Regions from separate parts of the Halomonas sp. TP35 genome, predicted to be linked through region 2. Evidence: predicted binding sites of a transcription regulator. Region 2 holds the regulator's gene; the other holds the start of a gene.
What was found. Region 2 encodes FliA, which starts transcription of late flagellar genes. Its sites were predicted from a motif close to CTAAAGTTNNNNNNNNNNCNGCCGATA; they were not measured.
Positions count from the first base shown of each region.

Region 1 (5,704 bases), on a different contig from region 2:
CACTGTATCGCTTTAAGCTATTTTTGATAAATATCGATACGATATGGAAAGGCGCTTTTCTGTATCGCTTTAGGCATACCTAATTAAACACACTCTTCGGTTATGAAAAAGCGCCTTTTTTCTAATTTTCCCCATTATTTGCACATTTTATCTAAGTATTTCTTATAAATACTTTTACCCAGATAGCATCTGAGGTCTCAAAAAAACGGAGATAAATTATGAAAAATCAATATGTTGGAATTCAGAAAGTCATCATTTCCCATCAAGAAGAAAATGATGTGGTGTTGGTCGAGTGCCTTGAGGAAGACCGTCTTACTAGAGTTTTTACCAATGGCATTCGCATTGATCGTATTTACGCCTCGCCCAAGGAAGCATACGAAGCTTCTATTCATCTGCTTGGGCTAAGTGGCAAAGGGGTTGAGTTAGATATCGAGGTGGCATGTAACGTAATGGATGCGAGTGATATTGAGAACACTTTTGCTAAACAAGGTGTGATTGTAAATAAAGCTATCCTCAGCTGATTAATATTGTGAGTGAGTGCCCAGATTCTGGCTGCTCATAGAGAGCGCCTCAGCAACGAACAAAATTATGCCCCGCTGCTGCCTAACGGATTCGTACAGAATCGTCGGCAGTGTGTGGGCGCTATATGCTTGCTGCTTGGTTTTTCTCTTGTTTTTTCTTGTTTATAGCGGGATTCTCTTTTTAAAACAAAGACTTCTAGTACGGAAATGCGTCATTTTCCGGGTTTAATGCGTCTTTCACCCCCACTATTGCGTCTTTTTCCGGGCGTTATCCACAGGCTTGCCACCAATTACGCCACTTTCCGGGTTAAAGCGTCTTGATATGCTCTTGACGCAATTATATAAAAACGTCATATTGATTTGAGACGTAATAGCCTGGGAAATGACGTATATGGCAAAGAAACCAGCAGCGCAGAATGCAGCAATTAACTACGATGCGGATAGCGCAGAGCGCCCTGCGGGTGAGCGTTGGGTCACCCAGCACAATGCTCTGGTGCGGGCTGGGCACGGCCTGACATTGGCCGAGAAGCGGCTAGTCGCTATGGCCGCTTCAAAGCTCAACAGCTATAAACCGCGGAAGGTAGGCGATATGCCCACCACACGTATCTCTGCTGACGAGTATGCCGATGAGTTTGGTGTCGACCGCCGAACGGCTTATGAAGCATTGAAGGATGCCAGTAAGCAGCTCTACAGCCGCTCGATCACCTTCTATGAGATAGCTCACAAGCGACGTGGCAAGCCCTTAGAGCCGACTGTGGTGACGATGCGCTGGGTAGGGCAGATTCACTACCAGCAGGGCGAGGGGTGGGTGGAGCTGTATTGGTGGCCCAAGTTGCTGCCATACCTAACGGGGCTGCGTAAGCAATTCACCAGCTATCAGCTGCAGCAGGCATCAGCGCTGCGTTCCATTTACTCCTGGCGGCTCCTGGAGCTGTTGAAGCGCTTTGAAGGTAAAGAAGGTAACGGATGGGCTGAGTACACCATTGAGGATTTCGCCACGGCGATGGATGCTACCAAGAAGCAGAAGGAAAACTTCAACAACATCCGCCGCCGCATCATCGAACCTGCGGTGAAAGAGCTTCAAGAGAAGGACAATTGGAAAATCGAGTGGGAGCCGATCAAGGCCGGACGACGCGTGGCCAAGGTGCGCTTTTTGTTTCAGAAAGATGACCAACTTAAATTAGGACTATAGTGCTGCTTTAAGCCCTGCTACGTCAGTGCGATTGGGCGCAGCCTAGCATTTTCATCGTGTGTTCTCGCTGCTGCTTTACGGCATTACCCGGAATCGTCCGCGATGCCCCGCATTCAGGTCCACCATAGTATGACTGCCAACCGCTCTATGCTAAGTACTATTTGGAATAGGCCACTACGCCTCCACATTCATTGTTGGCAAGCCGCCATCAACGTGGGAGAGATAAATATGGCAGATTTCTGCATCACGTTTGTTAAAGTGCGAGAGGAAAAACAAGGGAAAGTAGGCGCACCCCGAACTGTTTCGCGGGCCTTCGTGGCGGATCTCATTCGCCTCGGTAAAGTAACATTTCAGACAAGGACGAAAACGAATGAGAGATGGCAACAGGGTGCAGCGGTTTATCTGATTGATGATGAGTATCTGACAACCGAAAGGAACGACACCAAGCGGGATAACCTGGGGGAGTTACCAACGTTCTGATGCGGGTTTACTACTGCGCAGGTGGCTTTGCGCTTGTTTATTGAGGCCGCTGTATCAAAAAACCGCCTCCATCTCTGGAGGCGGTTCATTCAACCCTTCAGTGGCGTTGCCACTCAGGCTACCATTAACCCAGCAGAGAAAGAACGTTCTGCGGGATCTGATTGGCCTGTGCCAGTACAGAAGTACCGGCCTGCTGCAGAATCTGCGCGCGGGTCATGTTGGCCACTTCTGTAGCGTAGTCAGCATCTTCGATGCGCGAACGGGCAGAAGACAGGTTAGTGCTGTTAGTGTCGAGGTTGGTAATTGCATCCTCAAAACGGTTTTGCACGGCACCCAGCTCTGAACGCAAGCCATCAACGTTGGCCAGCGCTTCGTCGAGCTGCTTCATGGGATCAGTTGTAAAAGAGCCCATGTCCGATGCGGCAGTAGCAACTACTGCATTATCGGTAAGATCGATTTCAACGACACCGTTGCCGTCGGCTTCTACAGCAGTAGTGGTCAATGCGTTATAGGTAATGTCGCCGTTATCAGCTACTTCACGTACGTACATTTGGTCAGCGTTATCTTTAACAACGCTGTAATCAGAAGTAGCTGTACCATTGGTAAAGTCAAACGAAGAGCCTCGACCGTCACCTGAACGAGCAAGATCACCCGTTAACTCTTCGCCAAGAGAAACATTCACGTCGGTACCGGAAACGGTTGCGTCTTCTAATGTATAAACTTTATTGTCATCTGTATTTACTGCATATCTCTGGCCATCAAAATCTTGAAGCTCCCAAGTGGCACTACCTTTAACATCAGTACCACTAAACTCTACAGTGCCAATAGCTGTGGCTGAAGCATCATACTCTGTGAGTGCGACTGTCTCTGCATCAGCTTGGAAGGCCGTATCACCAAAATTAACTTTATTTTCCGTAAAATCATCTTCGCCCGCAGACACACCACGAAGCGTATTTGTTAAGTCAAAGCCATCAAGTGAAAGTTCTGTTTGGTTGATGGTTCTCAAATTAACACTGATTGATTCGCCATCGTTAGCGCCCACTTGAATAGAGATAGAGCTAATATCTTCAGAAAGTACTTTTACGCCGTTGAAGTCGGTCTCTTCTGAGATACGGTTGATTTCGCTAAGACGCTGGTTAACTTCATCTTGGATGGAACCAAGATCTGACTCGGAGTTGGTGCCGTTTTGTGCTTGAACGGTCAACTCACGGATGCGCTGCAGGTTATCGTTGATCTGGTTCAAAGAACCTTCAGCGGTCTGAGCAATGGAAATACCGTCGTTAGCGTTACGGCTAGCTTGGTTAAGACCGGTGATCTGAGCGGTCATGCGGTTGGCGATGGCCTGCCCTGCCGCATCATCCTTGGCGCTGTTGATGCGCAGACCTGAAGAAAGCCTTTCCATGCTTGTGGTTAAAGCATTTTGGCTCTTGTTTAGGTTCTGCTGGCCAATCATGGAGGTAATATTGGTATTGATCACTGACATGGTGCGATCTCCTACTGTGTCGTTTACAAGCTCTCAGTGCAGCGTTGCTCGCGTGCTCACCTGAGGGCCGTTGGTGACGGCTTTTTTATGCCGTTGTTTATGTTTATCGACACAACGCGATGAAAACTTTAGCGTTCTGTCTAAAGTTCTGTGTAAAAAATTGTTTTCTTGCTAAAGGTGGCAGGACTGCTTAGGCTTATCGTGTCGTTTACAAACTCTGTAGCCGCAGCTTTTGCCATCAGGATGATAGCAGGGCTGCGGTTTTTATTTGCCTATCAATTAGCTATCTACAGCAGCGCCGTTAAGGCGGTGGGCTGGGAAAGGGCTTCGGTTCGTTGGTTGATGAGCGGTTCTTCTGCCTGCTGCCAGGCCAACCGAAAACGAGACGGAATGGCCCCGAGCAGCGCACTGCTTTGCCGCATGCCAGGCTGTGGGAGTGCCCCCGATGGGCGCGGAATGCGCGGCTCTAATAAGGTGACCAGCACTTGGTCTTCTGGGTGACGAATCGCCCGGCCTAACCCTTGGCGCAGCTTATGCAGGGTACGCACGGTGCTTTTGCGATACAGCATGCCCGTGGCTATGCGGGTGGCCTGCTCTTCACTCATGCCTTTACGCTGCAGCATTTGCCCTACCAAGCGCTGTTCTACCGCGCTGCGCGCTGGGCGCGGGTTGCGCAATACCACTAGGTGCGACCAAAAGGCCGTGTTCCCTTGCCGACTAGGCGATAAGCCCTCCCACCCTGCTGGCGTTAACAAAATGGCATCGTCATCTAGATGGGCCACTAACTCGCCTAACCCTTGCCCTGCCCGGTGCGCGACTAGCCGGTGCTGCGCCTCGGCTGGCCACTCGTTGGCGAGTACCTCTACATCGGCATAGCTGGCACACAGCACGAGCGTGCGCCCTGGCTGATCCAGCAAGAAGGGGAGCACCTGCTGAGCATAGGCTAACGACAGGCTGTGCCCGCCTTCAGGAAGCCGTTGAATCGGGTGGGGAAGCCCTTGGGGTAACCGAAAGCGCAGCTCGCCAAATTGGCGTGCCTGAAAGCTGGTTTCGATACCGCTGCGTTTACTGCTGACGGGTACCTGCAGCCGGCTACGCATATAGCGAAACTGCGGCGCTTCCCCCGGCGCATGGTCAAGATCCGATAGCGTAGCTGACGTGAGCAACGTGCTGCGGTCGCCTATCCCATTGCGCAAACTGGATGCCGCACTTGGCGAGTGAGCCACCACGCGGGGCAAGCCACGCACCGGTGAGTAATCCAGAATCAAGTAGCGACTGGCTTCGCGTAACCTAACGGCCACTTGCTCTGCACTATGGCGTAGCTGCTGCCACTCTCGCCATAGCCAGGCATCGTGAGCGGTTTCCCGCAACCGCTTTTTCAATAGCGCCCTAATGGCCACTTGCAGCGTTTCACTCTCACTCACCGACACATTATGGGCAGTGCCTGCACGCGCCTGATCCGTTAGCTGGGTTTCAAGCGCTTCCCATTGCGTCGCCAGTGCGGTTTGATTCAGCTGGCGTAACAGCCGTGTGGTGGCTTGCAGCGAAATCCGCTGGCTAAGCATTTCTTCTGCCAGTTCAGGGTAGTGCTCCGCTTCATCGAGCAGCAGCACATAGGGCGATTCCGCCTGGGTGATGCGGCCTTTGGTGATCAAGTCAACCACCAATAAAGCGTGGTTGATCACTAGGATGTCGCTGGTTTGCGCGGCGTTTAAGTGGGCGTCAAGCGCGTCTGGCAAGGGGTCATGATGGCGTAAAGCGATATCTGACATTTGCCAGCCTTCAGGCAGGCTCGCGGGGTCTAGGTCGAGCAGGCAGCCGTCACTTTCTAGTGCCCAGCGAGCAAGATGACGCTTTTCTAGCGAGAGTTGTCGGTCGTTGGCCGCGTCTTCTAAGCGTATCGCCCCTAACTGCAAGGCCAGGCGCTCCGGGCTGACGTAATTTTCCCGCCCCATACGCAGCTCAAAGGTCAGCGGCGGTAAGCCTGCGTTTTCTAAATAGTCACGCACGATAGCGAGGTTGTCAGGC
Region 1 is NZ_JBQSUZ010000026.1:1,031-6,734, forward strand. It holds gene ACT3RU_RS17455 (hypothetical protein) at 219-521, shown strand; gene ACT3RU_RS17460 (replication initiation protein) at 913-1,713, shown strand; gene ACT3RU_RS17465 (DUF3892 domain-containing protein) at 1,942-2,193, shown strand; gene ACT3RU_RS17470 (flagellin N-terminal helical domain-containing protein) at 2,318-3,676, opposite strand; gene ACT3RU_RS17475 (helicase C-terminal domain-containing protein) at 3,964-5,704, opposite strand, start outside.
Region 1: the regulator FliA is predicted to act here: its motif matches at 3,781-3,807, upstream of ACT3RU_RS17470 (flagellin N-terminal helical domain-containing protein).

Region 2 (24,928 bases):
AAAAAAGGGGCGATGGGTAGAAACAGCACGCCAATAATCAGCATGGCAAGAAAGTACCCGGCATAAAACACCAGGCTACGAACCACATTGGTCAAACGGACTCTCCTGTACTAGCGTCTTGCTGGCCATCACGCGTTAAACACCAAGCATCCAGCATACGCCCCACCTCTAACCGCCACGGCTTTTGATGCACACCAAAGACATCCAATACCCGGCGACAATTTAAAACACGCCGCAGTTTTGCATCGTGATGATGATTAAGGGCCGTGACTTCGCCAAGCTCAATTTGCTCACCGCGGCCTTCCAGATGCGTTGCCAACTGAGTACGCACCATGGAGCTAAACGTAAACACACTGACAGGTTCAGTGCCTGCCAAATGATAGGCCCCCCACGCGTTGGCGCCACACGCCTGCTGCTGAAGCATACCTACCAGTGCCATAGCGACCGCATCGACTGACGTTGGGCAGCACACGATATCTTCTGCGGCCCGCACACTTTGCCCTGTCACCAGGCTATCCAGCATTTCATTCAACCAGGCGTGGCTACCTTCAAGCGCAAACAAGGGGCCCAGACGAATGATCAGATGGCGATGGTGCGCTGCCCGAATACGGTCACCAGTGGCAACCAGGCGCCGCAAACACTCATCACGCGGAGTAGGTACTACGTGCTCGTCGATAGGCTCATCAAAGCCATCCTCATAGAGCTGGTCTGAAACACACCACACCAGCGGCACCGACTGCGCAAGACATGCCTCCAGGCAGCGGTCAACCGCATCGGCATGTGCGCCTACCTCGGCGGGTGTCATGTTCAGCGGCTGCGCCAGCGGTGGAATAACCACCGCATCCGGGGCAATCTCGTGTAACTGCGCCGCCGTTATGGTGGTGTCCTGCTCAATCACCAGCTCCATATCCGCACGACGGCTTACTTCCCGGGCCAGTGCCAAACTTAAGCAGTGTCCGGAATTCAGTATTAGCAGTTTCAAGACAGACCCCTTCTATCAACGAACATAGCGTAATGGGCTTGATCGGCCGCTTTAGAACGGGATTTCGTCGTCGAAATCGTCAAAGCTGCCCGGATCAGGCGCGCCATAGTTGCTGTTCTGTTGGCCTTGCTGAGGGGCAGCATTTCCCTGGTGGGCGGGCGGCTGGCCCTGCTGCGGCGCAGGTTGGGGGCGAGGAGCCGGCTGGCCGCCCTGCTGGGGGTTGCCCTGTCCCAGGTTGCCCGGGTTGTTATGGCCACTCCCTTGGCCACCAAAGTTATTGCCCTGTGGAGCACCGCCTTGCTGGGGGTATCCCCCTTGAGGCGCCGCGCCTTGAGCCATACCGCCCTGGTTGCCAGCGTAATTATTCTGCGGTGCGCTGCCGCCTTGGAAGTCGCCAGTACGCCCATCCAGCATCTGCATATCGTTGGCAACGATTTCAGTGCTGTAACGGTCCTGGCCGTTTTGATCCTGCCATTTACGGGTTTGCAAGCGCCCTTCGATATAGACCTTGGAGCCTTTTTTCAGATACTGCTGGGCAATTTCAGCCGTTTTATTAAACAGCACGATCCGGTGCCACTCCGTACGCTCTTGGCGCTGGCCGCTTTGGCGGTCCATCCACGTATCAGAGGTGGCCAGATTCAAGTTGGCCACTGCCGTACCGCTGGGCGTAAAGCGCATCTCAGGGTCTTGCCCGAGGTTACCGATCAGAATCACTTTGTTGATACCGCGAGCCATAAGGCGCTCCTTCCATTGTGTTACGTATAGATAAACATCGACGCGATCATGCCTACATTGCCGGTGTCACTGATTATTGCCTGCGGCTGGCAGCCAGCCGCACTAGGATTTGGGGGGAATCAGCCTGGCCAGTGCCGCCCTATCAAGCTGCTGACGATTCACTTTTAAATAGACCAGATGTTCTTCGGGCACCACCATGACATCTTCGACGCCCACAACATCTGCCAGCCGTTCCATCAATACATCCAGCGTATCTGGCGGCGCATCATTTAAGTCCACCACCTCGCTGGAGAGCGGCGGTGGTGAGGGCATTTTCCACATCGCAAGCCACCATAGCAGAGCCAGTGCCGCACAGCCGATAAAAACGGCATCAAGGCCCCACACATTCGCCAATAGTCCCCCCAGCGTACCGCCCAGAAAAGCCCCTAAAAACTGGCTTGTAGAGTACACGCCCATGGCGGTGCCTTTAGCGCCAGCGGGAGCAAGCTTACTGAGCATTGATGGCAGCGTCGCCTCCAGCAGATTAAAACCGGTAAAGAAAATAAATAGCCCAACAAACAGCCAGTGGCCATGGGAGAACGGCGACCCAAGCCCGCCCAGGCTTACCGTAATGGCGCCAATAGCCAACAGGCATACGACTTTAATCTGCTGCTTTTTCTCGGCCACTATCATGAGCGGCACCATGGCGACAAATGAAAGCCCCATAATGCCCAAATACGCCAAACCGTGGCGCGCCAGCGGTATGCCGGCTTCCTGCAACCGAAAGGGCACCGCGACAAAAATAGCCATCAGCACCAGATGTAGTGTAAAAATCGACAGATCCAGACGCCACAGATCAGGGCGCGTGATCACACTTTTAACCTGCTGACGATCCATCCCCACATCACGGTGGCGCAGCCGCCGAGGAGCGGGCGGCACCCAGCGCCACAGAACGACTAGCCCTAAAAGCGTTAGCAGCGCCGTAAACCAGAACACGCCGGAAAGCCCCGCCCAAGAAGCAAGCCAAGGCCCCACGACCATGGCAATTCCAAACGAGATGCCAATCGACAGCCCAATGGTTGCCATTGCCGCCGTACGAACCTGTTCGCGCGTTTGGTCGGCAAGCAGTGCCATGATGGCCGCCGCCACCGCGCCGCCGCCCTGCAAGGCTCGCCCAATAATAACCCCACCGATGGAGTCGGCCATCGCGGCCACCACACTGCCTATGGCGAAAACAAGCAGCCCAAAGGCGATAACCCGTTTACGCCCAATGCGGTCTGACAGCAAACCAAAGGGGATTTGCAGTACAGCTTGGGTAAGCCCGTAAACACCTAATGCAAAGCCCACCAGCAAGGGTGTCGACCCTTCAAGCGCATCGGCATAGAGTGCCAGTACCGGCAACACCATGAAAAGCCCCAACATACGAGACGCATAAAGCCCAGCCAAGCCGCTGATTGCACGACGCTCAGAGGCCATTAGCAGTGCAGAAACCTTGCGCATAATGCCCTTGTGTATGGTGGATAAGGTAATTTTCTCGGATAACCCCCCATTCTAGCGGTTTGCAACCACGCTGGAAACGCCGTCCTGCGTTAACGGATAACAAAGCGCTTTTGCCGAGAGGGGGGTGGCAAACGTATAATTACTTTTTTGCCGCGCGAGTCGAGGTGTTGATGGACAGCATTCTGGTCAGGGGTGCACGCACCCACAACCTCAAGCAGATCGATGTGGAACTGCCCCGCGACAAGCTGATTGTGATTACCGGCCTATCAGGTTCGGGAAAATCGTCGCTAGCGTTCGATACGCTTTATGCCGAAGGGCAGCGGCGCTATGTGGAGTCGCTCTCTACCTATGCGCGCCAGTTCCTGTCGATAATGGAAAAGCCTGATGTGGATCACATCGAGGGGCTTTCGCCTGCAATCTCCATTGAGCAGAAATCCACCTCTCACAACCCGCGCTCAACCGTGGGCACCATCACCGAAATTTACGACTACCTGCGCTTGCTGTTTGCCCGCGCGGGCACCCCACGCTGCCCGGAGCACGGCGAAGAGCTTGAAGCCCAAACCATTTCGCAGATGGTCGACCAGGTAATGAATCTGGCCGAGGGTACCAAGCTGATGCTGTTGGCGCCTGTGGTAAAAGGCCGCAAGGGAGAACACTTACAGCTGCTTGCCGAGCTACGTGCCCAAGGGTTTGTGCGTGCGTTAATCGACGGCCAAGTGCTGGAACTTGACGATATAGCACCGCTGGATAAACGTAAAAAACACGATATCAGCGTCGTGGTTGATCGTTTTAAAGTGCGCGACGATATCGCCCAACGCCTGGCAGAATCTTTTGAGACGGCCATCAATCTCGCCGATGGCACCGCCATGATTCATTTTATGGACGGCGAGCAGGAAGACATGACGTTCTCATCACGCTTTGCCTGCCCGGTCTGCGGCTATTCCTTGTCAGAACTTGAACCTCGCATGTTCTCGTTCAATAACCCCGCAGGTGCCTGTCCGACCTGTGATGGTTTAGGCATACAGCAGTATTTCGACCCTGAAAAGCTGATTAGCCATCCTGAGCTCTCGTTAGCAGAAGGCGTGATTAAAGGCTGGGATCGGCGCAATATTTATTATTTCACTCAGTTACAAGCGCTCGCCAAGCACTATCAGTTTGAGCTGGAAACGCCCTGGAAAGATTTGGCGCGTCACGAACGTGACATCATTCTTAGCGGCAGCGGTGATGAACAGATTCCCTTTGCCTATGTAGGCGACCGAGGGCGCAAGGTCACTCGCGAGCATGCCTTTGAGGGTGTTCTGCCCAATATGCAGCGCCGTTATCGGGAAACCGAGTCCAACATGGTGCGCGAAGACCTGGCCAAGTACATTGCCATGCAGCCCTGCGCCACGTGTAACGGTACGCGCCTGCGCAAAGAGTCGCGTCATGTGTTTGTGGATGACCGAAATATCGCCGACGTCGTGCGCACACCGATTGGCGAGGCGCAGCGCTACTTTGCAACGCTTAGCCTGCCTGGCCGCAAAGGCGAAATTGCCGACAAGATTGTTAACGAGATCCAGGTCCGCCTGGAGTTTCTGGTTAACGTGGGGCTTGATTACCTGAATCTTGAGCGTAGCGCCGACACCCTTTCCGGCGGCGAAGCCCAGCGGATTCGCTTGGCAAGCCAGATTGGCGCGGGGTTGGTGGGCGTCATGTACATTCTTGATGAACCCTCAATAGGCTTACACCAGCGCGACAACGACCGGCTATTGAAAACCCTGGAGCGCCTGCGCGACTTGGGCAATACCGTGATTGTGGTAGAGCATGACGAAGATGCCATTCGCGCCGCTGACCATGTACTGGACATTGGCCCAGGCGCCGGTGTGCACGGTGGAGAGATTGTCGCCCAAGGCACGCCTCAGGACGTTATGGACAACCCCAACTCGCTGACCGGCCAGTACCTGACGGGGACCCGCGAGATCAGCGTGCCGCCCTACCGCATTCCCGGCAATCCCGAAAAACAGCTGGTGCTACGCGGTGCCACTGGCAATAACCTGCAGGATGTAACGCTCAGCCTGCCACTGGGGCTGTTCATTGCAATTACCGGCGTGTCAGGGTCGGGTAAATCCACACTGATCAACGGCACGCTAATGCCGATTGCCGCGCGGGAGCTTAATCGCGCAACAACGTTGACGGCGGCGCCTTACGAGAAAATCGAAGGGCTCGACCAGCTTGATAAAGTGATCGATATTGATCAAAGCCCAATTGGCCGCACACCACGCTCCAACCCCGCCACCTATACCGGCATTTTCACACCTATCCGTGAGCTGTTTGCCGGCACCCAGGAAGCTCGCTCGCGTGGCTACAAGCCAGGCCGCTTTAGCTTCAACGTTAAGGGTGGCCGCTGTGAGGCGTGCCAGGGCGAAGGCATGATCAAGGTCGAGATGCACTTTTTGCCGGATATCTACGTCCCCTGCGACGTTTGTAAAGGCAAGCGCTATAACCGCGAGACGCTGGATATCCACTACAAGGGTAAAACGATCCACGAAGTGTTGGAGATGACGGTTGAGGATGCGCTTGAGTTCTTTAGCCCGGTACCGGCGATCGCGCGCCGCCTGCAAACGTTACTGGATGTAGGGCTTTCCTACATCCGCTTGGGCCAGAGCGCCACCACTCTTTCAGGTGGCGAGGCGCAGCGGGTCAAGCTTGCCCGTGAGCTTGCCAAACGTGACACCGGCAAGACGCTGTACATCCTGGATGAACCTACGACCGGGCTTCACTTTGAAGATATTCGTCAGCTATTGACCGTATTGCATCGTTTGCGCGACCACGGCAATACCATCGTGGTCATCGAGCACAACCTGGATGTGATCAAGACGGCTGACTGGATTGTCGACCTGGGCCCCGAAGGCGGTTCCGGCGGCGGGCAAATCATCGCCGAAGGCACGCCTGAACAGATCGTCAAGCAACACGCCTCACATACCGGACGCTTTCTCTCTCCGCTACTTGAACGCGGCAACCGCGCCGCTTCGTAATCTGGCGTTTCAGGGTGGGCATTCGCCCACCCTGGGCTTGCTTTTATGCCATAATTTAGCCGACTCGCCCCCTGTATCAAGGTCATCGGGCAGTGCAGTAAGCGATTAATTGCTTATCGTCATTCGCCAAATAACTTGATATTTGTTAGGCAATACTCATGGAGTTCAAGCTGTGAGCGAAGATCAAAGCTGCATTCTTCACCACTTCAGCCACTACTGCTCATTAAGCACGGCAGAGAAAGCCCTGTTAGTCTCCCTGGAAGAGAGCCCTACTGATATCAAAGCGGGTTCACTTCTGTGGGAACTCGGTGATCCGGCTGGCGAATTTTGTACCTTGAAAAGTGGCTGGGCCTATTCCTATCGCCACCTTGAAAACGGTGATCGACAGATTCTGGAAATTTATTTGCCTGGCGATATTATTGGCCTGCGTGAATTCGCGTTTTCGCAACGTCTGGAAAGTGTTCGCATGATTACAGATGGCGTAATATGCCATTTTCCTCACAAACGCCTGCTTGAAGTATTTCGTCAGTCAGTGCCACTAACCTCGGTGGTATTTGCGATCACCAGCCGTCACCAGGCACTGCTCACCGAGCGATTAGTAACGCTTGCCCGACGCAGCGCTCGGCAAAAAACAGCGCACTTCCTGTACGAAATGTATTTGAGACTGCGCCAGACCAATAGCCATACCGACGGGCAGTTTCGACTTCCCCTCTCTCAAGAGCAGCTTGCTGACATTCTGGGCTTAAGCCCTGTGCATGTTAGCCGCACCTTTAGCTTGCTGAGCGAAGAAGGTCTGGTATTTCGTGATCGTCACAACGTTACGATTCCTGATCTTCAAGCACTGGCGGCAGTCGGCGAGTTTGATGACTGTTATCTTAATGACGACGTTAGGCCATTATTCGAACTTTCTGCCTAGAGACCACTACCACGGCGGTAGTGATTTATAGAAAGCACCCGGCGCCTTTGCTGCGGGCAAACCCGTCATAAACGCTGGGCTTTTCTGACCCAACCTTGATGTGCTGACATGACACCCTATTCAACAGCCTTGGCAAGCGCCACCCTTCTACTTATTGCACCGTTAACACAGGCGGCGAACTTTAATATGGAGGACATACAGTCGCACGGCCAGTGGCAATCAATGACATTAACGCTGGGTAACGAGCACCACTTTCGCGCCGTTGAAACCCATAGCTATTCCGACGCGACACTCAGCCTGAATGCCACCCAAAACGTGTGTGATTTACCGTGGCTTGAAGTGCGTGTCACGCTGGAGGAGCAGCAAGGCGAAAGTAAAACCGTCAATCTGGTGCCGACCCGACTGCGTATCGATGAGCAGCCCGCGGTAGATACCATGGCAGAGTTCATCACCGAGCGAGGCGATAACGGCTTTTACGTACACTTTTATCTTGCTGATATGCAGACGCTAATGCGCCAGATGGAGCAAGGTGAGCAACTTTTCCTGGGGTTTGATCGAGGCGAACAGCCCCCCTGGTACATGACGTTTCAGCTTGAAGGCGCCCATCAAGCGATTGAGCGCATGCAAACGCTATGTGAAACCGCGTCGCCCTGAAAGCCGCTGGATTAAACGCTTCCCCAGCAGTTGGGTAAGCGTTACCGATTGGCGTGAGAGTCCCATCAGCGCGGCCAGGTTTAGACACAAACCCAGCCTTTAGTAATCCATTCACTCTTCTGGCTGTTGTCGTAACAACAGTTCAACGCGCCGGTTAGCAGCTCGCCCTTCAGGCGTTGCGTTGCTTTCCATAGGCTGAGTATCCGCATAACCAACGGCCCGCATGCGAGAAATAGCGATGCCCTGACCTTCCAGATGGCGCATAACGGCAATCGCACGTCCGGCGGAAAGCTCCCAGTTGGAAGGAAACCGAGTAGTCGCAATAGGAAGATTGTCAGTGTGTCCTTCAACGGAAACCTGACCATCAAAGGCCGCTAACACATTAATAAGGCTTTCTATCACATCCTGGCCTAGAGAGGTGAGCACTGCCTCACCACTGGGAAATAAAAGGCTATCATCAATGCGTAGCGTTACGCCCTCCTGGCCCTGCGATACGCTGACGCCAGGAATATCCAATGCCGCCATTTGGGGCTGTAACCCGCTATGACGTGGGTGAATGCCGGTGGCAAGCGTTGCCAAGGGCAGTGAGCTAATCACGCTGGCCATGGACGCCTTCTCGCCCTTAAGTGCTTCATTACCACCGGGGGGAGCCAAGGCTAGCAACAAGACAAACAGCGTAATCAGTAGGGTGAGCACGTCCAGGTAACTGGTCAGCCAGCTCTCATCGCTTTCACCCTGCCCGGCGGGAAGCTCCAGCGCATGGCGCGTATTGCTATCCAGCATCGTCTTAGCCCTTTGCAGTCGCGCTTGGTGTATCAGGCCGGGGCTTTATAGTGGCATCGCGAATCTCATCGTTATAGTTGGCGATAAATGAATTGAGCGTTTCCTCAATAAAAGAGGGCAGGCGGCGCTTGGTGATCAATGAAATACCTTCCAGCACCATGTTCATGGTAATCAGGCGCTCTTCAGTACGTCGTTCTAGCTTAACCGCGATGGGTTTAAACACCAGGTTCGCCAGCAAGATACCGTAGAAGGTGGTGAGCAGCGCCACCGCCATACGGGGGCCAATGACATCCAGGTCACCAGCATCCATGACTTCCAGCATATTAACCAATCCCACCAGCGTGCCAATCATGCCAAACGCTGGCGCGTAGGTCGCCATGGTGCGAAAAATCTGGGCTTCTGCGTGCTCGCGAGCCTTGAGCCGGGCAATCCGCCAACGCAGCATGTCGAAGATCTCATCTTCTTTGGTATTGGCAATGACTAACTGAATACCGGTACGTAAAAACGGATTGCGCGTATGCTCCAACTCGTTTTCGACTGCACGCACATCGCCTTTAAACCATAGCCGGGACATGGCGACCAGCTCGTTGATATCGTCGCGTATATAGGTGTTTTCACGCCGAAAGACAAGCCCTACCAGGCGTACAACGCGTAACACCTCTTTTAGCGGATAGCTTATAAAAGTAGCGGCCAGGGTACCGGTTATAACAATCGCCAGGCCCGGCAGATTGATAAAACTTTCGGGGGACTCCGCAGTAAAGAACAGCACGCTTACTAGCAGCAGCATACTGGCGAATATACCTATCAACGTGGACGGATTCATCAACGGCTCCTCGCCGGTTATTGTGAGTTAACGTATCGGTTGTTTAGGCTGAATCATGCAACCGGGCACGCAGACGGCTAATGGCTTGGCTATGCAGCTGAGACACGCGCGACTCCGTCACGCCCAGCACGGCGCCCACTTCTTTTAAATTCAGCTCTTCCTGGTAATAAAGTGCCATGAGCAGTTTCTCCCGCTCTGGCAACGCCTCAATGGCAGCAATCAATGTTTGTCGCTGCTGCTCATCCAGCAGCTTTTCAAACGGCAAGTTGCTCACATCAAAACTTACCGGCTCACCACCATCGGCAACCAACTCTTCAAACGGCAATAGCTGGCCACTATTGGTGTCGTTAAGCAGCTGTTGGTAATCACCCAGCGGCATCTCAAGCGCCAAGGCAATTTCACTCTCTTCCGGTGAGCGTCCGAGCTGCTGCTCTAGCCGCCGGACCGCGTCGTCCACAGCGCGCGCAGCGCGGCGCACGCTGCGTGGCAACCAATCCCGCGTACGCAGTTCATCGACCATCGCCCCACGGATACGCTGGCTGGCAAACGTCGCAAAGCTGGCACCATGAGCGGCATCAAAACGGCCCAGTGCTTCTAAAAGCCCTACCGTGCCCGCCTGAATAAGATCATCAAGTTCAATGCTTGCAGGCAACCTGACCTGCAGTGTTAAGGCGTGACGTCTTACCAGTGGCATGTATTGTGTGAATAGCTCGCCTTGCTTGATTCTGCCTTGTGCTGTGTACATCTTTTTGCCTCGCGGCTATACAACTTTTACTGATAGTTCACAATGACTTGCAGACCCTGAACGCGAACTGGCCGCTGTCCAGGCAGTAACTTAAAACGAAACTGCAAAGGAGCACTTACCTGCCTTCCCGCCAGCTCGGTGACCGTTCCGCGCCCTCCCGAGAGAGCCACACACTGCTCCGGGTGGCATAGCCATGCGTTGATAGCGCTGCCCGGCGGCGTCTCAAGCTGCCAGTGTATCCGATCAATCACCCGATTGTGCACCTGTACAGAATCGGGTGGCGTCATTGACTGGCTACGGGTTTCTCGATCACTCATGGCCACCATCACACCAGGCACCGAGGTACTCCAGCTGCCCGCCGCCTGAGCGCTACTGATGAGCCCTATCAACCCGCAAACACCCATCATCTTGAATAGCTTGCTTAACATGTCGAATATTTCCTTATCAGCGCGCCAACACCAGAAGATCGGTGGCCAAATAGTGGCTAGCGGCTTCACGCAGGTTTTCCAACAAGCCTTGGCGCGACAAAGAGGGCTCGTGCAGTGCCAGCAATCGGCGAGGCCCGCCATTGTCACGCGCCTGGCGAAGTAGCCGGTACATCTCAGCAAATGCGTCAGCATCGCTGTTAATCCAGAGCGCCCAACGCGCATGCTTTGTGCTTAGCTGAGCAAGGTCAGGCGCATTAACGCTAACAGCCTGTATATCCCAATCGTCAGGTGATCCTGCCCAGTGACGGCCCAGCGCAGACCATTGAGCCAGCCGGTGTTGAACCTGTTTGACAGACTGCGCGCCCTGCCCGGGCAAACCAATAATATACAAGGGCTTTTTAGGTAGCGAAGGGGCTTTCGCGACCGGCTGCTCGTCAATCGTAGTGATGGGCGAAACAGCACTTGGCGCGGGCGCAGGTGTTTCGCTCACCACCTCAGTATCACTTGCCAACGGCGCATCAAGCTGGCTGGGTGCCTGCTTCTGACGCTGACTGTCGGCCCATTGGCGCAAGCCCGCCGCCTGATCCTGGCTCATACACTCACCTCTCGGCTAACGCTGCCCAATTGGCGAATGGCGTCGCGCGCCATAAAGGCGTACATCAACGCATCCAGCATGGCCGTATCGCGGCGTTTTCGGCGCGCGCCCAATAGGCTGAGTAGATCGCTGCGCAGACTGGACGCTTCATCATCACCCGCGTTATCCAAATGCCCTACCACTGACGCGACGCCGCTGGCTAACAGTAGACGTACTTCTGGATCCGCCCCGCTATCGGCATCTTTAAACTGCTGCAACGCGCGTTTGGTGAGCGCTGCCAGACCCTCACTTTGCAGTTGAATGACCAGCTGGAAAAGTACATCGGCGCCTAAATGAGCCGGCGTCAACCAGTAGCGCCGGGCAACGACCTTGGCACTTTCGGGGTCACGAACCTCCCCATACCACGCAAGCAGTACACTGCCCGCCTCATTTTGCACTTCGGCATAGGCGGTCCATAACTGCATGGACTGGCCACGAAACCGCACACTGACATGATGGCTGAGCGTGCTTTCTTCAAATAGTCCACGTAGCGCATAACGCTCGCCATGAAAGTATACGCGCTGTGCGGATGTCACAAGGCTGACCCAAGTCAGCTGTTGCTCATTCAGCCACTGCACGGTTTCTGCCGGAGGCAACACGGGCAATAGATGCGCCGTGGCGCCCGCCGTTTCCGTTCGTGTCTCAAGCCTGGCCTGCCAACCCGCAGGTTGGCGATGTTGAAGCATGGGAACAGCATGCCAAGCGCCCCATTCGTCCATGCTGATATCCGGCATCGACCAATCACAGCCACGCTCGTTACGGCGTGCCGCCCACACCACACCGGGGGCGGGTAACGCGTGCGGCAACAGACGAGTAAGCTGCGCGCTCTGTAGCTCGCTCGGCAAAGCGCCAACATCCCACATGGCTTCCAGCGTGGTGAAGCCTGCCAATCGCTGGCGCAGCCGCGTCAGTAGTAGGGACAGCCTCCGCCCTTGACCAAGCACATCTCGCGACCAGCGAGGCATGCTAACCGGTGCCGTGAAGCCAGGCTGCGGCGCTGCCTTCGCCTGGCTTTCCAACGCCTGGTTGATCAGCGCATCCGGCAGCGCCACGCTCATATCTTCGGGCACTTGCTGCCCATGAGAGCTAAACAGCACGCGCATACCGTGGCGTATAACAATATCCAGCACGGGGGCCAGTCGGCCGGCTTCATCCTGCTTGGTAATAATACAGTCATCAAGCTCAGCGCCTGCCGCCCGCGCGGCCTGACGATAACGCAGCACGACTTCTTCCAGAGTTTCTGGCTGGCTAGCCGCGTTCAACAGCAGTACCAGCCTTACTGTGGAACTTCCGCCCTGCAAATGAGCAATTTGATCAATAACACGCTGGTCACGCTGGCTCATCCCAACCGTATCAATCATGACCCACTGCTTGCCATGAAGGCGGCCCAACAGATCATCGACCGGTTGCTCGGCATCAAGGGCGTACATGGGGGTATCCAACAGGCGTGCGTAAATCCTGAGCTGCTCATGGGCGCCGATACGAAAGCTATCCGTGGTGACCAGCGCGACAGGGCGTGTGCCATGTCGCATTACAAAGCGCGCCGCAAGCTTTGCGGTGGTGGTGGTTTTGCCAATTCCGGTAGGACCGACCAAGGCGACGATGCCCGTTTGGTCGAAAAAACTGGCCTCGTCATTTAACACATGAAGCCTGCTTGTCAGCTGCTGGCGCAACCAATCAAGCGGTTGCTCACTTTCAGGGCCAAGCGCTTTCAATGATGCTGGCAGACCCGCGAGTACTTCATCGCCAAGCTCGGCGCTAAAGCCAACTCGCGTCAACAACTGAGAAAGCCGCGCGCGCGTATCGGAGGCTTGTTGCACCGACTCGGCGGGCCGAGGCGCCTGCTGGCTAGTTACCTGTTGGTTAGTTAAAAGCGCGCGCATATCTTGCATTTCACGCAGTAGGCGCTCACTCATGGCCTGGAGAGGGTCCGTCGATGTAACGGGCTCTACCTTACTTGCGGTTACCTCTAACGCGGCTTCGACAGGCTCGACGGCCTCATCGGCCATCGCCATGATTTCAACGCCGTCATCGGTACGGCGGTTCGCCAAAATTAGCGCATCATCTCCCAGCGTTTCACGCACCTGGCGCATGACATCACGACTGTTTGCTCCCGTAAAACGCCTAACGCTCATGTCTTACCTTTTGTTTGTACACATAGCTGACACGTTCGCTGCTTGCGGTCATGGTTAGCGGCCACCCACTGTCGTGGTCACACGCAACGTGCGGTCATCCGGAATTTCTGCTTGTGACATGACCACAAGATGGCGCAAACGACGGCGCAAAAAGCGTGATAGCACGCCACGTAGCGAGTGCTGAACCACCAATACCGGCGCTTCCCCGCTACTTTCATGCTGCGCCAGAGCCTGCTGTGCCTGATCCATCAAGGTTTCAGCCAAGCCTGGTTCCATCGCACCATTCCCGTTCATCGCCTGTATCAGTACCTGCTCCAGCTGGGCATCCAGCCCCATCACATTGAGGGTTTCCTGTCCGGCAAACCACTGCTGCGTAATGGCCCGGCCTAATGCAATACGCACCAGCGCGGTAAGCTCATTAGGATCTTTTTGCTGACCGGCATACTCTGCCAGAGTGTCCAGAATCGTGCGCATGTCACGAATAGACACATCCTCTTCCAGCAGATTTTGCAAAATACGCTGCAGTATGGTCAGAGAAATTGCCTTGGGCACCACTTCTTCTACCAGTGATTTCTGCTCTTCGCCCAGCTTGTCGAGCAGCTTCTGGACCTCCTGGCGGCCCAGCATTTCGGGTGAATGTCGATGTAGCAAATGATTCAGGTGCGTCGCAATAACGGTACTGGCATCGACCACGGTATAGCCATACACCTGGGCGTGCTCACGTTGATTGGTGTCGATCCAAACCGCAGGTAGACCAAAGGCAGGGTCCTGGGTGGCAGTCCCTTGCAGCTCCCCGGAGACCTGCCCCGGGTCAATGGCGAGCCACTTGCCTGTCTGCGCTTCGGCGCGACCGATTTCAGCGCCTTTCATGGAAAGCACATAGGTATTAGGCGGCAGTTCCAGGTTGTCGCGGATATGCACCACCGGAGGCAGGAAACCGACCTCCTGAGCAAACTTTTTACGCACGCTTTTAATACGCCCCAGAAGCTCGCCTTTTTGGCGGGCATCGACCAGTGGGATTAAACGATGGCCCACTTCAAGCCCAAGGGTATCGACCAGTTGGACATCTTCCCAGCTGGCCTCAGGGGTTTCCTGGGTAATGGGTGCTTCTGTAGCGATCTCCTCTTTCACTTGGACTTTCTGATTGTGACGCATCAAGAGCCAAGCCAAACCACCCAGCAGTGCGGTAAAAAACAGAAAGACAAAGTTCGGCATGCCCGGCACCAGGCCCAGCAGCCCCATAACCGCGGCCGCCAGAATCATCACCTGAGGGTTCACGAACAGCTGGCTGATCATTTGCTGACCAACATCCTGCTCGGTATTAACGCGCGATACCGTCACACCGGCCGCGGTGGAAATGACCAGTGCAGGAATCTGAGCGACCAGGCCGTCGCCAATCGTTAGCAGCGTATAAGTACGGCCCGCATCGGCGAAGCTCATATCGTGCTGCATCATACCAATCAACAGGCCACCGATAATATTCACCACCATGATAACCAGGCCCGCCATGGCATCACCGCGTACAAACTTACTGGCACCGTCCATCGAGCCATAAAAGTCGGCTTCCTGGGCGACTTCTGAACGACGCTTTTTGGCTTCTTCTTCACCAATCAAGCCAGCATTTAAATCGGCATCAATGGCCATCTGTTTGCCAGGCATTGCATCCAGCGTAAAACGTGCGCCGACTTCGGCAATTCGCCCGGCGCCCTTGGTAATGACCATAAAATTGATAATGACCAATATCAAGAAGACCACTAAGCCAACGGCAAAATTACCCCCTACCAGAAAGGTACCAAACGCTTCGATGACCTTACCGGCCGATGCGCCGCCCGCGTAGCCATCCATCAATACTACCCGCGTTGAGGCGACGTTAAGCGAAAGACGCAGTAGCGTGGTAAATAGCAAAACAGCAGGAAACGCAGCAAAATCCAAAGGCTTTTCGGCAAACATGCTGACCAACAACACCATGATGGCCAAGGCGATGTTAAAGGTGAACAGCATATCCAGCGCAAAGGGCGGCAAGGGCAGGATCATCATGCCCAAAATCATTAAAATCAGCACCGGCCCGGCAAGCAGCTTCATGCGTACCTCGCCCATCCAGCCACGCTGAGAGACCAGTTGGTTTAAACCTTTCATGGCGGTGCCTCATTGCCACTGGCCTGACGGCCAGGGGTTTGCATTTCCGGGGGTACCGGCAGATTATCGAGAGTTGGGGGCACCTCGCCTCCTTGTTGTCCAACATGCTTTAAGCGGTAAGCCCACGCCATCACTTCTGCCACCGCTGTATAAAGCTCGGCAGGCACTTCGGCCTCTAGATCCACATGATGATAAAGGGCGCGCGCCAGCGGTGCAGCCTCCAAGCGAGGAATGCCTGCTTCTGCGCCCAGCTCGCGTATTTTTGCCGCAACGGCATCCGCCCCTTTGGCCACCAGGCGCGGCGCTCCCATGCTGCCCTCTTGATACATCAAGGCCACGGCATAATGCGTCGGGTTGGTAATAATAACGTCTGCCTCTGGCACCTTGCTCATCATTCTACCCCGAGCCATCGTCTGCTGCTGTTGACGAATGCGCCCTTTAACATGGGGGTCACCTTCTGACTCTTTATGCTCGCGCTTCACCTCTTCTTTACTCATGCGCAGCTTCTTGGCGTTACTCCACAGCTGAAAAGGCACATCGATAAGAATGACGACCACCAGCGACAGCACGACCAGACCGGCCGCCTGGGCCGCCATATTAAGCGCACTGACCAGTGCTTGCTGCACGGGCTGATCCATTAGCGCTAAAAACTTACCCAGGTTGATATACAAAAACGTCCCGGCCACGCTACCGACCAGCACCGACTTGGCAATCGCTTTCGCCAGCTCAATCAGCGCTTGGGTCGAAAAGATGCGCTTAACCCCTGCGATAGGGTTTAGCTTGGAGAGCTTGGGCTGCATGGACTTTGCGGATATCAGCCATCCCCCCAGTAGGGCTGGGGCCGTTAACGCAATGACGGCCAGCAGTAAAAATAGCGGCATCATGGTGAACAGCGTCCGCTGCCCCAGATTTAGCGCATTGACCAGCATGGGCATCTCTTCCATGGCCTGACGCCGGTCAAACATGAAAGCCTGCTCCATGACCATCCCCAACTGATCATAAAAAATCTGCCCCATGCCCCATAACCCACCAACACCGCCCAGCAGTAGCAAAAACGTGGTTAGCTCACGCGACCGAGGCACCTGCCCCTCTTCACGCGCTTTACTCCTACGCCTGGGCGTGGCCTCTTCGGTCTTTTCCTGATCGCTATCGTTATCTGCCATGCTACATCCGGCTTAGCGTGCGTGGCGCACCATAAAGTCAGCCGCCCCAAGGGACGGCTGAACAAAACGCTTATATTGCCAGATGCGGCTTTTTACAATGCTCTAATAACGCGGCATTAAAAGCCCAATTCGTCCAATAAGTCGTCCACCTGATCCTGACCCGTGACGATATCGGGCGCATTCTCCTTGATTTGCGGACCGTTCAACAAATCCTCTTTACGTCGCGCACTGTCGTTTTTCCACTGATCTTCGGCCTTGCGCTGCATCGATTCGCGTACCTGAGCACCCGGTACGTTGTCGATCAGCACCTGAACAAGCTGATGTTCGATCTCGCGGATCACGTCCATCATTTTCTTGATCACCTGACCGGTCAGATCCTGGAAGTCCTGAGCCATCATGATTTCAAGAAGCTCTTTACTGGTCGCCGCCGTCATCGTAGGTACATCGCTTAAGTAGCTGCGCGTATCCTTAACGAGCGCCTTGGCATCTTCCAGATCTTTGGGCGCTTCAAACCACTCAGCCCACTGCTTATCAAGCCCTTCGGCACGCTCAGAGAGTTCATCCTGAAGTGGCTGAGCACGATCAATAGCATTCAGTGCGCGGTCGGCTGCCTGCTCGGTCATCGTGGCAACATAGTGCAGCCGATCTCGCGCATCAGGAATGGCTTCAGCCGCTTTTTCGATCTCTTTATCCAATCCCAGCTCGCGCATATTATCGCGTAGCATCCGAGTAAGCTTGCCGATGCGATGAATTAGCTCTTCAGCGCCTTCCTCGGATAGCGGGCTAGAGTCGATCTGCTCATTCTGACTCATGGTATTATCTCCTCGCTCACCAGGCCCTTCGGCCCAGCCGCTTTATTTACCCATTTTTTCGAAGATTTTATTAAGCTTCTCTTCAAGGGTAGCCGCGGTAAATGGCTTAACGACGTAGCCGTTAGCACCCGCTTGAGCGGCCGCGATAATATTTTCTTTCTTGGCTTCTGCCGTTACCATCAATACCGGCAAATGCTTCAAGCCGTCATCCTGACGAATTTCCTTGAGCATTTCCAAACCGTCCAGGTTAGGCATATTCCAGTCAGAGACAACAAATTCAAAATTACCTGCACGCAGCTTATTAAGCGCGTCCTGGCCATCTTCTGCTTCATCGACATTGGTAAAACCCAGCTCTTTAAGCAGGCTACGTACAATCCGGCGCATGGTAGGAAAGTCGTCGACTACCAAAAAGCTCATGTTCTTGTCGGCCATTGTTCATCCTCTTATCAATTCACGTCTTGATGACGAGTTATATAGTCAGGGTTAAAAAGCTTCCCACTCTGCGTGGTCGCTGTGGTTTGGCGTTGATCGTGGCGCAGTGGCCGCCGGTAAACTTTTTTCCGCAGCACGAGGCGGCGTAGAATTCGTTTGCTTAGGCAATGAAGTACGCGGAGGCAATGAAGTGCGCTGAGGCGTCTGAGATCCTAGCAACTTAAATACGGCAACCGCCTGCTCTAACTGGTTGGCCTGCTCTTCCAATGAGGCGGCAGCCGAGGAAGCTTCCTGGACAAGGGCAGCGTTTTGCTGGGTGACCTGATCCATCTGCCCAACCGCATGGCTCACCTGCTCAATGCCATCGCTTTGCTCCTGTGAAGCAGCCGATATCTCATCCATGATGTCAGTAACACGGCGCACAGCAGTGACAACGTCAGACATGGTAGAACCCGCTTGCTCCACAAGCGTTGAGCCTTGCTTAATCTGGCTCACCGAGGCATCAATCAGCGTTCTGATTTCCTTGGCAGCATCGGCACTACGACTAGCAAGATTGCGCACTTCACCCGCCACCACCGCAAAGCCACGACCCTGTTCACCGGCGCGTGCAGCCTCCACCGAGGCATTCAGTGCGAGGATATTGGTTTGAAACGCAATGGAGTCAATAACACTGGTGATATCGGCCACTTTTTGCGAACTTGTCGATATACCATGCATCGTTTGAACCACTTGGCTGACCACTTGGCCACCGTGCTCAGCGGTTGTCGAGGCATCTGCCGCCAGCGTGCTGGCCTGACGAGAATTATCTGCGTTCTGCTTCACGGTGGCCGTCATCTCTTCCATGCTGGCTGCGGTTTCCTCAATGGCCGCCGCTTGCTGCTCCGTACGTGAGGAAAGGTCGGCATTGCCGCTAGCGATTTCCCGCGTGCCATAGTGGATTTCAGAACTGCCCTCTCGGACCCGAGCAACAATCCCCGTCAGGTTTTGCTGCATGGTGGCCATCGCCGAAAACAGGCGACCAATCTCGTTATTGCCCGCTTCAGGTAGCGGTTGGGTAAGATCCGCTTCAGCAATTTTATTTAACCGTTTAACCGCATCGTTTAAGGGCGTCGTCACGGTGCGGCGTAAGCCAATATAAATGGCAAGCGTAACCAGCAACGCTATACCCAATGCAAGGGCGCTAACCAGTTTAAACAAGCTGCCTTGGGCGTGCGCCTCTTGGCCAATACCATCAACCCGCTGAAAGCCATACTCAACAAACGCCGTCGTGCTAGCTGCAAGGCTAATTAGCGGTTCACTTAACGCATCGCGAAGGTCGTTATAGGTATTCATGTCCATCTGTGCAAAGCTTTCGTGCTGCTGTTTTACCAATGTCATAACGGCACGAAAGTTTTCGATTAACTCGCTTCCTAACACTTCCCCCTGCGGCGTACGCGGGGTCGCCACAAAGTTCTCAAAACGCATCTCGGAAAGCTCAATACGGTCGGCGGCAATCGCCAACTGCTCGTTGGTTCGGCCCATATGGCCGACCATTAAGTAATTTGAGGCAACCTCCATGGCCAGCATGGCCTGGTTGAGTAGCGAATCGGCCCGATTAATCTCATTCAACTGATCGCTACTAATAAGACCGTAAGTCGCCAGGTTTTCCTGTGATCGTTCCTCTGATAGAAAACTGATGCTCGCCAGCATGATAATCAGCATGGCAAAACACATTAATGCCGCCACAACGGCCGCATGGATACTCAGGTTACGCAGTAAACGTGTCATTCGATCATCCCCTTCGCCAAGCATTTTTATAGTAAAAAGTTTTATACCCGCTGAGAGCGACCGGAGGCAGCTACCATTGCCATCAACCGGGCGGGAATATCATCGAGTGCAGCAACTTCTACAGCGCCACCCATGGCTATCGCTTCACGCGGCATGCCAAAGACCACACACGTCGCCTCGTTTTGGGCAACAGTAGGCGCGCCTGCCTGACGCATTTCCAAAAGCCCCGCAGCCCCATCTTTGCCCATGCCGGTCAGAATCACCCCGATGGCGTTACGCCCAGCCTGTTCAGCGGCGGAGTGAAACAGCACATCGACGGATGGCCGATGCCGGTTGACCGGTGGCCCGCTGTCCAGACGTGCCACATAGTTTGCTCCGCTGCGTACGAGCTTTAAGTGTTGGTCGCCTGGGGCAATGTAGGCGTGGCCCGGCAGCACACGTTCACCATCGGTCGCCTCTTTGACGGTTATTCGACACAACCGATCCAGGCGCTCGGCAAACGAGCGCGTAAACCCTCCCGGCATATGCTGGGTGATCAAAATGGCAGGGGAGTTGGCAGGCAACGGCTCTAATACCGCACGGATGGCTTCCGTGCCGCCCGTGGATGCGCCGATGATAATCAGCTTTTCGCTTGAGACTAACGGCGCTTTTAACTGTGCAGGCGGTGGAGCATTTTTATGGCGCGCCTGACGCGGCCGTGAACGTGCGGCCGCACGCAGCTTTTCGGCGATTTCATTGGCGTACTCCATCATGCCATGCCGAATACCCAGGCTTGGTTTGGCCACAAAGTCCAGCGCGCCAAGCTCAAGTGCACGCAGCGTGATTTCCGAACCGCTTTGCGTGAGCGATGACACCATCAAGACCGGCATGGGCCGCAGGCGCATCAGGCGTTCCAGAAAATCGAGCCCATCCATGCGCGGCATTTCAACGTCAAGCGTGAGCACATCAGGGTTGTGTTGCTTAATTAAATCCCTGGCAACCAGTGGATCAGGCGCCACGGCAACCACTTCCATGTCCGGCTGAGAGTTGATAATTTCGGTTAACAAATCACGAATCAGCGCCGAGTCATCGACACACAATACTTTGATCTTGGCAGCGCTCAATGCACGCCTCCTTTGCAGTTAATGCCGGGTATGCTGCCTTGTTTGCACGGATAACCACGCATTAGGCGTATAAAAAATACGAAAATGGTTCCATTAAGCCCGCGTGTATACCGTCTGGCCCCGCAGCTTGAACGCATCACTAATATACGAAAAGTTTTCAGAGTGGCCGGCAAACAGCAGGCCATCCGGCTTCATAAGGGGCGCAAACCGCTTAAGAATCTTTGCCTGCGTCTCTTTATCGAAATAGATCATGATATTTCGACAAAAAATGGCATCAAACGGGCCTTTAACCGGCCACTGTGTCGACAGCAGATTAAGTGGCATAAACTCAACCAGCTCGGAAACTTCCGGGCGCACACGAGCGAGCCCCTGTTGCTGCCCGGTACCCTTCTGAAAAAAGCGTTTCACACGGGCTTCATCTAACTTGCGCACCTGCTCTTGTGGATAAATACCGGCGCGCGCGCGGCTTAGGGCATCGGTATCTATATCGGTGGCAACGATTTTCGCCTGCGCCGCTTTGGGCCCCAGGGTTTCCAAAAGCGTCATGGCCAGTGAATAGGGCTCTTCGCCCGTTGAAGCGGCCGAACACCAAATAGTGACTGGGCTCTGTTTATGGCGAAGATGCTCTGCCAACAGGGGAAAATGGTGCGCCTCACGAAAAAAAGCGGTCAGATTAGTGGTCAGCGCATTGGTAAATGCCTCCCACTCTTTTGCATCAGGCTGACGCTCCAGGCGCAATAAGTAATCGGTAAAACGTGTCAAACCATGGTGTCGTAGACGCTTGGCCAACCGACTATAAACCATCTCACGTTTATGCTCGGCCAACACAATGCCCGCACGCTGGTAAATAAGTTCTCGTATTCGTGAGAAATCCGTATCAGTGAGCACCAGATCTCGCTCAATCTGATGACTAGACGCCCACTGACTGGCGTCGACACCTGGTTCGCGTTGCTCGCTCAAAATTCTTCCCATTCCTCTACAGGTGTCGCTTGTCGCTGCACAGCAGGCGCGGCCACTTTGTTGCGCACTGCGGGGCTAGCAAGCGTTGTTGCTTGTTTAGCGGGTAACGTGTTCGCCAAGGAAAGAGGGCGCTCCTGGCTCTTCTGGTTAAGCCGCACTGCCTCAACCGATAACGCCAGCAGGCTTGCCTGTTGCTCTAGCGCGGCAGCCGCACGGGCGGTTTCCTGGACTCGAACAGCATTTTGCTGCGTTGCTTGATCCATTTCGGCGACCGCCTGGTTTACCTCCGCAATACCGCTGCTTTGCTCTTCAGACGCTGCCGAAATTTCGTGCATGATATTGGTGATACTGCGCGCCGCATCAGCGACCTCGTTGATCGCGGTTTCTGCTTTTTCAACCAGCCCAGCGCCCGCATTGACTTCCTTGTTAGAGCCGTCAATCAACCCTCGAATTTCCTGGGCAGCGCCGGCGCTTCGTCCGGCTAAATTACGCACTTCTTCGGCAACCACGGCAAAGCCACGCCCATGTTCGCCGGCGCGCGCCGCTTCCACCGAGGCATTCAGCGCCAGGATATTGGTTTGGAAAGCTATCGAGTCGATGGTGTTGATGATATCGGCCATCTTTTGAGAGCTTTGGGTAATGCGTTGCATATTGTCTACCAACTGCGTCATTAGCTCGCCCGTTTGAGAAACCCGAGTAGAGTTATTATCGGCGAGTCGGCGGGCTTCTTGAGCGTTGTCGCTATTCTGGCGTACGGTAGCCGTCATCTCCTCCATGCTGGAGGCCGTTTGCTGTAGCGAAGCAGCCTGTTGCTCGGTACGTGAAGAGAGTGCTTCATTACCTGTTGCAATATCTTGTGCGGCAGGCGTTACGATATCTATCCCGCCTTTTACGTCGCCAATAATGCTGCTTAAGCTTTTACGCATGGCATTAAGCCCATCAAGTAGCTGGCCCACTTCATCGTGCTGACGCTTGGGCGCGGAAGCCGCCAGGTTACCGCCCGCGATTTGCAGCGTAAAACGTGATGCGCCCTTTAGGGGACGTATAATTGCGCGGAAGGTTAACCAACCAATCACTATCAGCAGCGCCAACCCAACTCCCAACACCACCGCTTGCGTTGCGATAATAGTGTTCTGCGCTTGCTGGGCATCAGCCGCCATTTGTTCAGCCGCTTGCTGTTTTTGCCCAATGAGCTGACTCACACTTTCAGAAAGCGCCCGCCCCTCATCAGACATGACGCTGATGACGGCATCCAGCCCGGTAAACGCCTGATAGGTCTCTTCGGCTTGCAGCACGCGAGCCGCCTGACCCATTCCCTCCTCTAGAAAGGCCTGAAGTTGATCGCTAAACGCACTGGCGAGCGGCGTATTATTGATCGCACGGGTGTAATAGCCTTGCCATACGGTGGCTACTTCTTCAGCACGCTGCTCAATGGTTTCACCTATTTCAAAACGCTGATTAATCAACTCCATACGCTCTGGTTCAATCATTCCCTGGCGCGTATTGGCGATCATTTGGTCAATTTGTTGCAGCCTGACGACGTCGCGCAAACCATCGCTATTAAGCCTCTCAAGCCGCTCACTTGACGCGTTAAGACCGTAAAGACCCAAGCCCCCGCTAATCAACAGCAACGCCGCAGCGACCACAATCATGCCAACCAGTTTGGCGCGGATGGTATTCAACTGAATCCTTTTCAGCCACTGGCCGACACCACGCTGTCGCAGACGCCCTTTATCCAGGTAGAAATGCTTGTTACGTCCTTCCCGTATCTCAGCATAAGCCTGTTCAGCATGCTTTATGGCCTCACGTGAGGCTTGAACGCGCACCGAGGCGTAACCCACCACCTGCTCATTTTCAATGATTGGCGTTACGCTGGCGTCCACCCAGTAGTGATCACCATTTTTACAGCGATTTTTAACCAACCCACGCCAGGTATCCCCGTTCTGTACGGTTTTCCACAAATTATCAAACGCGGCAGGCGGCATATCCGGATGGCGAACCAGATTATGCGGAGCACCTATCAACTCGTCATGCGTGTAGCCACTTATCTCAATAAATGTCGGGTTCGTGTACGTAATACGACCTTTTAAATCCGTCCGTGTGACCAGAAAATCGTCTTCTTTTAGCTCGACTTCACGCTGCGAAATGGGTTGGTTATTGCGCATTTAGGGGCCTTATTGTTCAGTTCTTAAACTATCGTTGTTTATAGCGTTTGCTATTAAAATGCTTCCCAGGCTTCTGTTTCCACCTTTCTTGAAGCAGTGCCGATAGAAAGAGGCTTGGAAGTGACGGACTCGACAGGCCCCGCCGTGGATGAGGCGGATACAGGCGTTGGGTTATGAGCAACCTGAAAACGCTCAACGGTATTTCTTAACCGCGCCGCTTCATCTTCAAGCTCATTGGCGTTATGAGCGGCATGCTGAACAAGCTGGGCATTTTGCTGAACCACTTGGTCCATTTGTGCAACCGCTTGATTAACCTGAGCAATACCGTTGCTCTGCTCTTCGGAGGCTGCAGCAATTTCATCCATGATATCGTTGACCCGCTGCACTGCATCAACCAGCGCTTGCATGGTCTCACCTGCCTGATTGACCCGCTGCGTGCCGGTCTCTACTTTACCCAACGAGGTATCAATGAGCGTACGAATCTCCTTCGCCGCGTTAGCGCTGCGACTGGCCAGGCTACGCACTTCCTGAGCGACCACAGCAAACCCCTTGCCATGCTCACCCGCACGGGCAGCCTCTACCGATGCGTTAAGCGCCAGGATATTGGTTTGAAACGCAATATTATCAATCAACGTGATGATATCGGCCACTTGATGAGAGCTGGCATTGATATCCTGCATGGTTTCAACAATGCCGCTCACTTCTTCACCGCTTCGCCTCGCTGTTAACGTAGCATTTTGCGCAAGCTGGCTAGCCTGACGTGCGTTATCGGCATTGTGGCCCACCGTTGAGGCAAGCTGTTCCATACTGGAGGCGGTCTCTTCAAGCGAAGAGGCCTGCTGTTCAGTACGCGAGGAGAGGTCGTTATTACCGCTGGCAATCTGTTGAGAGCGCGCATAAATGGACGACCCACTGCCACGCACAACGCTCACTGTTTCTGATAAAGAAGCCTGCATATGCGCCATCGCAACGTATAGCCGACCTATTTCATTATTGCCCGGTGCCGAGATCTGCTGGCTTAAATCGCCCTGAGCCATGCGTTCGAAATAGCCAACCAAACGA
Region 2 is NZ_JBQSUZ010000006.1:34,335-59,262, reverse strand. It holds gene ACT3RU_RS09220 (lysophospholipid acyltransferase family protein) at 1-95, opposite strand, end outside; gene ACT3RU_RS09215 (sugar nucleotide-binding protein) at 92-982, opposite strand; gene ACT3RU_RS09210 (single-stranded DNA-binding protein) at 1,034-1,717, opposite strand; gene ACT3RU_RS09205 (MFS transporter) at 1,820-3,196, opposite strand; gene uvrA (excinuclease ABC subunit UvrA) at 3,367-6,210, shown strand; gene ACT3RU_RS09195 (Crp/Fnr family transcriptional regulator) at 6,383-7,126, shown strand; gene ACT3RU_RS09190 (hypothetical protein) at 7,235-7,780, shown strand; gene ACT3RU_RS09185 (OmpA/MotB family protein) at 7,892-8,563, opposite strand; gene ACT3RU_RS09180 (motility protein A) at 8,568-9,386, opposite strand; gene ACT3RU_RS09175 (RNA polymerase sigma factor FliA) at 9,430-10,131, opposite strand; gene ACT3RU_RS09170 (flagellar protein FlhE) at 10,158-10,559, opposite strand; gene ACT3RU_RS09165 (hypothetical protein) at 10,576-11,154, opposite strand; gene flhF (flagellar biosynthesis GTPase FlhF) at 11,151-13,328, opposite strand; gene flhA (flagellar biosynthesis protein FlhA) at 13,383-15,464, opposite strand; gene flhB (flagellar biosynthesis protein FlhB) at 15,461-16,627, opposite strand; gene cheZ (protein phosphatase CheZ) at 16,744-17,439, opposite strand; gene cheY (chemotaxis response regulator CheY) at 17,482-17,871, opposite strand; gene ACT3RU_RS09135 (methyl-accepting chemotaxis protein) at 17,923-19,638, opposite strand; gene ACT3RU_RS09130 (protein-glutamate methylesterase/protein-glutamine glutaminase) at 19,680-20,741, opposite strand; gene ACT3RU_RS09125 (CheR family methyltransferase) at 20,835-21,701, opposite strand; gene ACT3RU_RS09120 (methyl-accepting chemotaxis protein) at 21,698-23,866, opposite strand; gene ACT3RU_RS09115 (methyl-accepting chemotaxis protein) at 23,920-24,928, opposite strand, start outside.